2 regions of the Paenibacillus sp. FSL R7-0652 genome follow, and region 1 is predicted to be linked to the other one. Evidence: riboswitches for the same ligand, from Rfam matches in the RefSeq annotation. Region 1 holds a riboswitch; the other holds the start of a gene.
The links. A riboswitch is a leader RNA that binds a small molecule or an ion and turns the genes downstream of it on or off. The one in region 1 is predicted to bind cyclic di-AMP.

Region 2: linked by a shared signal. The riboswitch ahead of MKY97_RS00510 (C40 family peptidase) and the one ahead of MKY97_RS10260 (C40 family peptidase) in region 1 are both predicted to bind cyclic di-AMP.

Annotation. Positions count from the first base shown of each region.
Region 1 covers NZ_CP152001.1:2,222,500-2,228,679, reverse strand. The annotation lists gene MKY97_RS10275 (carbohydrate-binding protein) at 1-679, shown strand, start outside; tRNA gene MKY97_RS10270 (tRNA-Leu) at 892-976, opposite strand; gene pelA (pectate lyase) at 1,176-2,129, opposite strand; cyclic di-AMP (ydaO/yuaA leader) riboswitch at 2,530-2,661, shown strand; gene MKY97_RS10260 (C40 family peptidase) at 2,667-3,131, shown strand; gene MKY97_RS10255 (carboxymuconolactone decarboxylase family protein) at 3,222-3,551, opposite strand; gene MKY97_RS10250 (hypothetical protein) at 3,665-3,883, opposite strand; gene MKY97_RS10245 (hypothetical protein) at 4,003-4,332, opposite strand; gene MKY97_RS10240 (xanthine phosphoribosyltransferase) at 4,431-5,012, opposite strand; gene MKY97_RS10235 (hypothetical protein) at 5,217-6,180, shown strand, end outside.
Region 2 covers NZ_CP152001.1:107,113-113,292, forward strand. The annotation lists gene MKY97_RS00495 (4a-hydroxytetrahydrobiopterin dehydratase) at 1-19, shown strand, start outside; gene MKY97_RS00500 (cytochrome c) at 118-474, opposite strand; gene MKY97_RS00505 (GNAT family protein) at 623-1,120, opposite strand; gene MKY97_RS00510 (C40 family peptidase) at 1,480-1,935, opposite strand; cyclic di-AMP (ydaO/yuaA leader) riboswitch at 1,954-2,091, opposite strand; gene MKY97_RS00515 (hypothetical protein) at 2,354-3,199, opposite strand; gene MKY97_RS00520 (M1 family metallopeptidase) at 3,210-5,201, opposite strand; gene MKY97_RS00525 (YwhD family protein) at 5,303-5,806, shown strand; gene MKY97_RS00530 (PBP1A family penicillin-binding protein) at 5,999-6,180, opposite strand, start outside.

The DNA.
Region 1 (6,180 bases):
AGATGCTTCCAAAAACCCGGATACCAATACCTTTGTATCTGCCTATAAAGGCGATAACAAAGTCGTGATCGTAGCCATCAACCGCGGTACTTCGTCTGCAAACCAACGATTTGTACTGCAGAATGGTAATGCTTCCACCGTTTCTTCATATGTTACGGACAGCAGCCGTAATCTGGCGAGCCTTGCACCGATTAACGTTTCCAATGGCGCATTCACCGCGCAGCTTCCAGCACGGAGTGTGACTACATTTGTTGCTAACCTCACTGGTGGCGGCGGGAATGTAGGCACAGGTACCACTTATGAGGCTGAAACAGGAACAACGCTTACCGATGCAGTGATTGAGAACCTGTACCCAGGTTTCTCCGGTTCCGGTTACGTGAACTTTAACGCGTATACAGGTTCCGCAATTCAATGGAATGAAATCAACAACACGATTACCGGCACTAAAAATGTCAAGTTCCGTTATGCTCTGGAAAGTGGTACAAGAAACCTAGACATTTATGTTAACGGCACCAAAGTAATCAGCAACCAACCCTTTGAGGCAACAGGGAGCTGGTCAACCTGGGGTGAGAAAACCATTCAAGTGCCTATGAATTCAGGTACAAATACCCTTCGAATCGTAACCACAGGTTCAGAAGGACCCAATATTGATAACATCACGGTTACTGCTGCATTATAATCTTCATCCTAATATTGGTCTGCTTCATGCTCTACATCTTTCTATCATGGCAAAAAGTGGCCAAGCCCCGTTTCTGCAGCAGCTCGGATCGATGTGTGAACGAGCATCGCGCAGCTGCAGGACGGGCTCCCCTCATCGAATGACTGGCTTATGACCAAAAAGATTAAAAAAGCTCCTTCAGGACATGTCCTGAAGGAGCTTTTTTAATCTGATGCGGTCGAGAGGACTCGAACCTCCACGGGGGGTTAGCCCACACGGACCTGAACCGTGCGCGTCTGCCAATTCCGCCACGACCGCATATTCTAGTCTCACCAATTATTATCGGCGACAAGAAATAATATATCATGCGAGATCCATTATGTCAACACTTAAAACATCTAACAGGTTCGAACCAGATCTTAAGATCTGGTTCGAACCTGTTAGACTCTTCTTATACTCTTCCTTCAGAATGTAAATTCAATAAAACAAGCTTAAGAAGATTCCAAAAAACAGGTTACTACAGCTTGGAAGGCCAGCTGCCATACCAAGCATAACCTCCTCTTCTTTCCTTCTCGATCTCACTCAGCTTATATTTCACAATCCCGTCACGACCAACAAAAATAGGTCTGTCCGTACCAAGCTCATAGAAACGAGCCCAGATTGGTGAAGCGCTGGAATCCGCAATAATCCGGCTGTCTCCGTTCCCTCTCTCATATCGGTATCCTGTAATCTTCACTTTGTTAAACCAGGCTTCAGCGCCTTTAATGGATGCCGTTATTCTGGCATTGGGTGGTCTTGTCTTCAGAAACTTGACGATGTTTACACTCTCAGCAGCCGTTAGCGAAGGCACTTCGTAACTTCTTCCGCCTGCTGGTCTCAGCGTACTGGAATCATGCTGCTGACCCCAAACCGTCAATTTCCCGCCGGATGACACCTGCGTGTTCAAAATGGCGTCAACCCCTTTAGATACCGCATTCTTACTGCGATTCGCAAGTGAAGTATCGATAAAAGAAAAGTCCCCTTTCCGGCCTGCAACTTCATCGAGCATGAACATCACATTAATCATCGCGTCATCATTGTAAGTAATATGCTTATGATAGCCGGAGCTTTGATAGATTTGCGGCCAGCCGCCGTTGGAATACTGCATGTTAAGCAAAAAATTTATGCCCTTAATGGCTGCAGCCGAGTAACGCGGATCTTTATTTTTCTTGAATTCCTTCGCAAGTCTTCTAATCTCGGAGTATGTAGCTTTATTATCGATCGTTGATTTGGCCCATTCACCTGATGTCTGACCGTAATCTTTTCTCCAACCTCCGTCCGGGCGCTGATTTTTCAAAATATCAGACAAACTTGCGGTTGTGCCTGATGCATCAGCTGCGGATACGGATGCTGCAGGAAGAACGACCATTCCTGCTGTGGAAAAAACCATGGAACATGCGAGTACAAACGTCATCCACTTTTTGGCTTTCACAAAACATCACACTCCCAATTCATAAATTTTCCGTGCATTCTGGCTTACAACGGAATTATAAATCCCATTGTAAGCAATTTAAATACAAAATTTGTATGTATTTAATAAACTCATCATATGCAGCATCTCTTTCTTTGTCAATGTATGCGGCAGCATACGCTTATTAACTTCATTTCACCGGAACGGAATATTGCTTTTAACTCTTGACAAACTTGTTTATTATCCATTCTTACACCGATGAAACATTAATGACTATTTTGTAATCTTTAGTAGTCTGTTTTAAACATAATTCCGACTAAATTCGATAATTCCGCTAACATTGAGCCGGAAAGAAGACGTTAAAACAGGTTTGACAATTACGCATTTATGCAATATAGTTTCAAATAGTTACAAAAACTTAATTATTCATTTGCCGAGTTTCAGGATTGAAAACGGGGGAACCATTTTGGGTGAATTATTCTTATACATAGGAAATATAGGGAACCTTCTACCGAACCCTTAGCTAACTCCGTAGGCATCGAAGGGAGAACATTGATTTTGAAAAAACTGATTATCTCCATTTTTGGAGCTGCTGTACTATTTACATCTGGGGCAACAACCACTGAGGCAAGCACAATAAATACCGTAGTTAACAATATGACAGGCATCCCGTACAAATGGGGCGGCACAACGATGGCCGGTTTCGATTGTTCCGGGTTTATGAGATATCTTTTTAATAAATACAGCATTGAACTGCCGCGCACGTCACAGCAGCAGGCCAAAGCGGGGACACCTGTTTCCAAAGCAGGAATTCGCACAGGCGATCTGGTATTTTTTAACACAACCGGCAGAGGGATTTCACATACAGGGGTATACATTGGCGGAGGTCAATTCGCACATGCTTCCAGCAGCAAAGGTGTCAGCATCACCAAGCTCTCGAACCCTTATTTCAATGATCGTTATGTGACGGCAAGACGGGTAACAGGTCAGTTTATGTACAACAAAATGATCGGAAAATTATAAGATCACCCTATTCTGCAATACAAAAAAGGAGACACCGGTTCATTCCGGAGTCTCCTTTTCTTTTCCTTGTGAAGGGATCAAACGAACGAACTAATGCAGGGCCTTCTGCACCCGCATTGCTCCTTGTGACAAGGCATGACCGCCCCCTACAGCTCCAGCGACAGCTACAGTCTCCATAATCTCCTGATCCGTCGCTCCCTTGGAACGAGCCTCTTCTACATGATAGAACGTGCACACTTCATTATTGGCAAACAAACCGATGCCCAGTGCAATCAGCTGCTTTGTTTTGGCATCGAGCACACCGGGCTGAAAACACTCCCCCGTAAACTCGTGGTACGATTTCACCACGTCTGGGAGTACATCGCTTAAAGCGCCAATCTGATCCTTATAAGCATGAACTTTATCATTCATTAATGTCATGGCTTGCAGCACATCCTTTCGGCTGTAAATACAGCGAATTTTTCCACTGTACCTATGTTCTCTCGACTATGCCGCAATTATGCCATTCCACGATGGTAAATCCAAACATTTAATCATTCGCTCAGAACACTTTGGCGAGGTTCACTGAACAACTGGTAACGATAACGGCGATCCAGCTTCACCACACGGCGGTTCTGACGACGAATCAGCACCTGCTCATCATCCCAGGCAACGACGATGCCTGTCACATCATTCGACTCCAGTTCATCTCGCACAACTCTTACTTTCTCCCCTGATAAACGCAAGGCATCCAACTCTGTATCACTAATCATGTCCAGAACTCCTATATTCAAATTACCTTACAAAAAGAGACCTAAATGAAAAGTCATTTAGGTCTCACGTGACTGTATTGGACTGTCATGTCATTCGAAGAAAATGTCCCGACTGAGAGTTACCGCTGCGCGTGCTCTTTGCTGTCGTTCTTCTCGAACCAAAAATCTAGCACTTTGGCGGACATCACACGTTCTTCAAGGTACTCCACTTGGTGCGTTGTAAATTGTTCTTTCCAAGAGAAGGACAACTCTTCACACAAGCCTACAATCGTCAGTAATTCTGACCAGGCAACATAGCGTTTGTACCAGAAAAATTGAGGATGTTCAATCATATAGGGATAAAGGTCATCGAATTCCGTATGTTTACAATCCAGGGCACGTTCAAAATGAACTTTCGATTCCGCCAGCTTATCAATAAAAAATTGTTCCGTTGCCGGTTGGTTCCCCATGGTGCTGCCTCCTCTCCCTAACATACCCCCATTATAAAGGAAATCTACGGCCATGCAAAGCCATAGTTCAAAAATTAGGTCCTATTTTCTTCAAAAAGTCACATTTCATTATCGTCGAACTGCACCGTGCCATTGTTCAGCGAACGAATGCGTACAAGTGCTTCCACCGGAATGCCCTGCTCCCGAATCGTACGTGCACCAGCCTGGAAGCACTTCTCAACCACAACACCGAATCCAACCAGTTCCGCGCCAGAACGCTCGATAATCTTGATGACACCGCGGGCAGCGTCTCCATTGGCAATAATATCATCAATGAACAAAATACGGTCATTCTCATGAATGTATTCGCGAGATACCATGATGTCCGTTACGATTCCTTTCGTAAAGGATGGTACACGTTCGCAGTAGGCGTCAGGATCGGCCAGAAGCGTTTTTTTGCGGCGAGCAAATACCAAAGGAACCCCCAATTCATGCGCTGCGGCAAAGGCAACCGGAATCCCCGAAGATTCAACCGTAATTACCCGGGTTACCCCGCTTTCGCGAAACCGTGCAGCAAACTCCCGTCCCATTTCCATGGTTAATGCAGGATCGATTTGATGGTTCAAAAGCCCGTCCAGCTTCAAAACCTGATCCGATATGACGACACCTTCTTGTAAAATTCGTTGTTTTAATACGTCCATGATTTGACCTCCCAGCCTATCCTATGAGGTTTAAAGTATCATATATCCTGCTGCAAGTTCAAGCGAAATCAGGCACATGTCCATATCCCATCCATATTTTAGAATTGTAACTTATGCTGCTGTCATGACTTTAATAGGTCAAGCATAACTTGTACTATGGTACCCGCATGTCCAATCAATCAAGGGACCTGAAAGGGGTAACACATGAAACAGGCATTCCGGGTGCTGCAGATTGCATTTACTTACATCGGAACCGTTGTCGGAGCCGGCTTCGCCACAGGGCAGGAGATACTGCAGTTTTTTACCCAGTATGGCAAGTGGGCCACAATCACCATCGGTTTGTCCACCATGCTCTTTGTCTGGCTCGGCACTAAAATGATGCTTATTGCGCATGATACGGGTTCCCGGTCATATGAAGACCTGAACAAACATCTGTTTGGCCACAAAGCTGGTAAATGGGTTACGTGGATAACGCTTATCGTTCTGATCGGGGTCAATAGTGTCATGCTTGCCGGAGCAGGCTCTGTTTTTATGGAGCATCTTGGTTTGCATTATCAAACAGGGTTAATCATTACACTGGTTGGCACTTATCTGCTTCTGGGACGGGGCATGCAGGCTATTCTGCAAATGAACAGTATTGTCGTGCCCATGATGCTCCTGCTGTCCCTGCTTATGATTTTTAGTACGGTCCATCACCCTGGTGCACTGCGTTTTCTCACCCTGACAACCGACAGCAATCCCCTTCAGGTATGGATATCCCCACTGCTCTACACCGCATTTAACCTTGCTCTCGCTCAAGCGGTACTTGTTCCTGTTGGCAACCAGATCCGTCATCGCAATACATTAAAATGGGGCGGAATTGCAGGCGGAATCGGCGTAGGTTTTATGCTGATGGCAGCTCATTTTGCCATGTCGGCGCAGATGCCCGGCATCGTCCAGTTCGAGATCCCGATGGGCAGCCTTGCCTTTCAATTAGGATGGATTGTGCAGTCGGTATATGTCACGCTTATTTTTATGGAAATTTTCACGACGTTTGTGGCCGACATTTATGGTATGACCCTGCAGCTCAGACAGCATATTAACGTTCATCCCCGATTAATTACGCTCGTCATTATGATGCTGTGTTACTCCTTGAGCCAATTCGGCTTCAGTTCCCTTCTGTCCATCC
Region 2 (6,180 bases), 2.1 Mb from region 1:
AAAAATGAGAACAGAATAATCTCAGGATATACTGGTAACGAACAGCAAAAGAGGCTCTTGCCTCCCGGCCGGGAGAACGAGAGCCTCTTTGATGTCTTCGTGTCTTAACGGCAATGCTTACTTTTTCTCTGCCAACCACATAGCGATGTGAGCAATTTCCTCATCCTGCAGTCTGCCTTTGAAAGAAGGCATGCCGCCTTTACCTTTGACAATGGTAGAGTAGATTTTCTCCACATCATCCTTGCTGCCGATGTTGGCAAGTGCAGGACCTACCCCACCTTGAAGCTGATCACCGTGACAAGAGATGCAGTTCGCTTTCACCAGCGTCTCAGCCTGTCCGGCATCCATAGCTACTTCAGGCATGGACGGTTTGGCTTCTTGAGCCGCTTCCTCTTTACCTGGAAGCGTAAACATTAAAACAATAGCTAAAGCACATGCTGCAAAAAATACCCCGCTCATGATCCATTTGTGCATCCCTTGTGTCCCCTCCAGAATGAAAGATCATCTAACCCAAACTATCCCTATCATTATAACGGAAGCTGTCGTTACATCATAGCATTTTGTGGTAATTTTTTGAACTAATCACAAAAGAGAGACAAAATGAGACCATTTTATCTGCAATTTACTCTCTCGGACCCTCGTAGACCATGCAGTGGAAGGGCATCAGGCCGGTCGGGGTTTGACGTTCATATGTATCCTGGATGACAAATCCGCATTTCAGATATACCTGAATGGCGCGATTGTTCCAGGTAAGTACTTCAAGATCGATCTCGTTAGAAGGATTACGGCGAATGGCTTCTTGAACGATAGCTGTAACAAAGGCTTTTCCCTGTCCTTGACCGCACTTCTCCGGACGCATTCCGAGGCCAATCCGTGTCACACCCTGAAGCGGAAAATATTGAGCAAACCCATAGACCTGATCCTGTTGATCCAGGATAATCGCATACTGCTCATGACGCAGCCGTGCATCTCCAAATTCGACTTCCAGTGCTTTCATCTGATCCCAAGGCAGCCAGCTGTAAATATTGTATGGCGGATCATACTGCCAGCTGCATATAAGTGCTGCGTGTTCTTCCTGCATCGGTACAACACGAAACGTCAAAGGGGCTTCATTCTTCATATAACAGTGTGTGCTCCTCTCTTCCGTTACCCGTTCTTTGTTCACTCTACAAAAGAGCTGTTCATTTGGCAAGTTTTCAATTTTCAGAAAAAAAATGAAACAAAAGTCCGGCTCATTCCGTTTATATTATAACGGGATGGGTAAAAACATCATAAGGGCACGGACAAACGAAGTAAAATGAACCCTGATGGTTCGCATACATGTAATGATGGATGTGAGCAGCAGCTGCAGGGGGATAGAAGTACAAAAAAACCGCCGGATACATTCCTGCGGAGAATGTACCGGGCGGTTCTATTTATGCTTCTACTTCGTTACAGTATAGTTAATGGTTCCAGCATCATGTTGATTACAGCTTGTCCCTACTCAAGGGCCAGTGACTCATATGTGTCCGTGCTCATAATCCGTTTAGCGCCAATGTAGCGGTTAGCCCAATAGTTCTCGCTAAGAGAGCTGATGGTTACACCTTTGGAAGAAGAAGAGTGCGCAAACTTGCCATCTCCTACGAAAATACCTACATGAGATACGCCTTTACCTGTTGTGTTGAAGAATACCAGATCGCCAGGTCTCATCTCCATGCGGGATACGGAATCACCCATGTCATATTGAGAGCTGGATTGGCGAGCCAAATCAATACCTAGTTTGTCGAATACATACCGTGTGAAACCGGAGCAGTCAAAACCGTCAAGCGTTGTGCCTCCGCTTTTGTATGTAGTTCCCATTGCTGAATCGATGACTTTATCCATCTTAGAATCTGCAAATGCGCTGCCTGCACCAAGTGATAATGCAAATGTGAGGCTAAGTACTGCTGCGGTCAATTTCTTCTTAAACAAGTGATATACCCCTTCCAATGCCTGCGAGGTTAGCTTAAGGATTCGGTTGAAGGTCCCCTATGATCCCTCTGTATCAAGATCAATTCACCCATAACTGGTTCCCCCGCTTCCCAGGTGCAAGGAATTTGGCTCTGCTAGTTGTGCACCTGTAAAAAAACGAAAAGAAAATTTAATTTTAAAGTTTAGATTTAAAGTTGTTACAAATAAGGATTTAAAGATTACAAAGTTGTTACTAAAAACTCACTGCGATTATTGTACCAGAGGAGTGGTGCTTTGGCAACGTTTAGCAGTAAAATTAGCAAAAAAAACCTCGACCTTTGACGGGGGAAGGTCGAGGTTTGCGTATTTACACATCACAATGGATGAATTGTTTAACATGAGATGGTAACAATTTTTAAATGATCTAGTCAGTATTAGGGGACGATGTGGACTGCCATAAGCGGAAATGGGCACATACTTTCCACATGCTGAGCAGGCTTCTGGCAAGCGGATATGTCTGCTGTAGGATCAGTCCGGTAAGTCCGGTCAAGAACCATGAGGCAGATGTGAATACACCAAAGATGAGTAAGTGCACCATTCCGAGTATCAGGATGATGCCAATCACTGTGAAGATGCGGGTTAAAGCAATCCAGAGCCCTTTGAGCATTCCGTGAAGACTTCCTTCTTCTCCCGGAGCAGAGATACCGAACTGCATATAGAGCATCATATGGTGCACAATCCATCCGTAGATGATCCATCCTGCAGCATATGGGATGCCGGGCAGCAGTAGATGAATAGAATGGAAACTGTCCATGAAGATTGAATACAGTTTAGGTATGAGCCAGTAAGCGGGAAGCAGCATAAGTATTGTGCGAATGAGGTGCAGCAGCAGCATCGATTTCCACAATTTCTGGATGCCGCGGATGAACGGAATACGTTCTTCTGCGGTATTAAAATGCTGCAGGGAATAGAGCAGGCCTGCTTGAATAAGAGGGCTGATCAGCAGGCGAAGCAGCAGCATACCTCCCAGAATCCAGAGATAACGCTGGACCTCAGGGCCGGACAGACGCAGCTGACTTTCCATTTTGAACAAAAGCGTGCTCAGCTCTCCAGCATCCTCGGTCGGATAACGAAGCAGTAGAGGAACAACTGCCGACTGAACCAACCGGTAGATAAAATAGCCCCATACAAGCTGATAGAGAAATAAAATTGCAGCAATGAACATATGCTGACGGACGAGAAACCAGCCTTCGCGAATTTTTGCTTTCACCGTCTCCACCTCACCATGACAGACCTCCGAATACAGCTTCAATTAGTTTCGCAGCACTCATATTCCAGCGGGACTGGACTTGCTCGTCCAGTTTAGTTCTCAGGAAATTGTTCATATGGCGGTTCTCCAGCACGATGTCATATAAGGGATCGGTTATCGCCCAGGAGACGGGAGAGGTATACGTGAGTTTATAGGTAATGCGATCCTCCTTGCCGTCCCATTGCTTGGTTACGGTATGTCCATCCTCAAAAGCGATCCGAACAGGAACCTTCGGAAAGTCACTTCCTTTTTTGACAACTGTAATTGAGGATTCGTACAAGGTTTCCCCATCCTTTTCCACAGGAATAACCTTGATCCTCTCCACGGCAAAGTCGGCCATGCCGCCGCTGTAAACGTATTGGTCAAAATAATCGGCCCAAGAGGCCCGGGTAACTTGTTCGACTACCTTTTGAAAATCGGCCGTTGCCGGATGTTTGAAGCGATATTTCTTAACATAGGTTGAAAGGATGCGTTCCATTTGTTTGGCTCCGACCTGCTGTTCGATGCCAAGCAGTACGAGCTTCCCCCGGGTATATACGTTGGATGCATACTGCTGCTGTGAGTCAAACTTCCAGGAGGGCTGTGTTAATGGAGCGGGAGATGTGATCAGCCCGGATTGTACAGGCAGGTTCGGGATTAGCCCGTATTCCTGTTCCATCAGTTTGTCTTCTGCGTATGAGGTGAATCCCTCATCCAGCCAGGCCTCCTCAAATTCATTGCTCGCAACCATGCCGTAGAAGTATTGATGCCCGATTTCATGCACCACCGTTCGCTCCAGATCGTAACCTGGGGTTGTATCATCGGCTCCGAAGGCCGTAATTAAGGTTGGATACTCCATTCCCCCAGCGCCATTTGCCGCTTTAGGCGGGACTACAATAGATAAGGTGGCATATGGATAAGGTCCGAACCACTTGCTGTAATTGGATAATGCGGCTTTGGCGGCAAAGAGATAACGTTCCTTCAGATCCTGGTGTGCCGGGTCGAGATAAAGCTTGATGCGCACACCCGGCACGTTAGGAGCTGAGAAGGGCTCCTCTGCATATACAAAATCAGGTGAGGCTGCCCAAGCGAAGTCATGTACATCATCGGCATAAAACTGGTACACCTTCTCCCCATTTTTCAGAACAGCCTGTTGGGTTGGGAATCCGGTTGCGGCTACTTTGTATGTTTCGGGTACCCGAATACGAACACTATAGATGCCAAAGTCGGCATAGAACTCGGAATTGCCATGATACTGATGCAGGTTCCAGCCTTCTGCTGTACGCCCTCTTCTTCCTGCGGGTTCGTAGGCGCTGAGTTTAGGGAACCACTGACCTGCCATAACAAAATCATTGGTTTTGCCCATCCGGGCAAAAATTTTCGGCAGCTCCACTTCGAACGTTGTGCGGATTGTAATGCTTTCCCCGCCTTTTACGGGTTTTGGCAGCCGCACTTTAATCAGTGTTTTATCTTTGATGTTCCCGTCATCCGGCTGTACATACTGCATCCGGTGCAGCAGAGAAAGCCCGTCCTCTGTCTGCATATCAACAAACTTCATGGAGCCATAGCCATCTACCGGCATGACATCGCCCCGAAGCTTACCGCCGGATTCCTTCATAAATGTGCTATCTGCAGAGGAGAATGCATTAGGGTACATATGAAAATAAAGCTCGTTCACTGTTTTCTTCCCCGGATGGATCCAGGTGATCGCCTGTGTGCCCTGCAGTGTGTTCCCCTCGGTCAGCTTTACATCCATGTGGTATTCCACTACCCGATTGCTGTACACCTCGGCTGTAGGAGACTGCACGCTCTCCGGGGGGGCAGGGGTTGGAGCTTTAAGCTGGGGCTTGCCCGATTCCGGAGCGAGTATGGGCAGTTCAGATGAAGTGGAACGATTGTAACCGAGCATGATCCATATCCCTCCGGCAAGCAAACACAGGGCCAGGGATGCGGTGAGCCAGCTCTTGGCGCGTCGTGGAATCATCGATAAATACCTCCCGTTGACAAGCATCTACAGCATGTATATGTTTGCAATGGGCCGATTATTAGTTAAAATATTTGTATCAACTCTTGGAGGCTATAAACATGGACCAAAATGAGCAAAACGGCAAGAAACAGATTGCCTTGAATATCGTGAGTGCCAAAAGTAAACACAAAGGCTTCGGCGCAGGTTCTATTGATCTGAACAACCTTTCTCCGGTCATCATTGACCAGGGTGAAGCCAAGATTGACGTCGGTGCAATGCACGCAAAGAGTAAGGTGGAGCGCGGCATCAAATTTTCGACGAATCGAGAAGATGTTCCCAACGGACGTCAAGTGTGGCTGGTGTGGGTAGCTGTGGATCGTACGGAGCAAGGGCAGCTGTACGGTGGAGCGACGGCGTGTGAGATGTGGATCGATACAGAGGCCAAACGCGGCTGGAAGCTTCTCGCGGATCACGTGAACCGGATGGATTATGCATTGAAACGTCGGTTTATGCTGGATGAACTGGGAGCGGAAGAGAAAGCAGCGCTGAAGACACTTCTGATCTCTCATAATGAAGAGTGGTGGAATGCTTCACCGGATGAGTTGAAAGAAGCACTCGCTTAAGGTGCAAAAAAAGAACAGGCCCCGGATCAGAACTTCTGATCTCGGGGCTTGTTTTGCTTGCTGTAACTATGCTTGCTGTTATTCAGTCCAGTCCTATTCATCTGGCTGTATATTTATGAAATGTTCTATTACCGCGATTGGAAACTGCAGGCTGAGAAGTCCATGACGCAATCAAGTCATTGCGGAATTGCGTCACTCTACCCACCAGCGTTTGAAGTCACTCCACCAGGAATGTTTTTGTTCCTGTATTCCTTTCTGATTTTCAACCTTACGTGCCTTTTCGTCCTGTGTGGAATCTGGTAGTTCCATTTTACCCCGACATACCTCTGTAGGTTCCGTACCCTCAATAAACACTTCCAGCCGCTTTTCCTCAC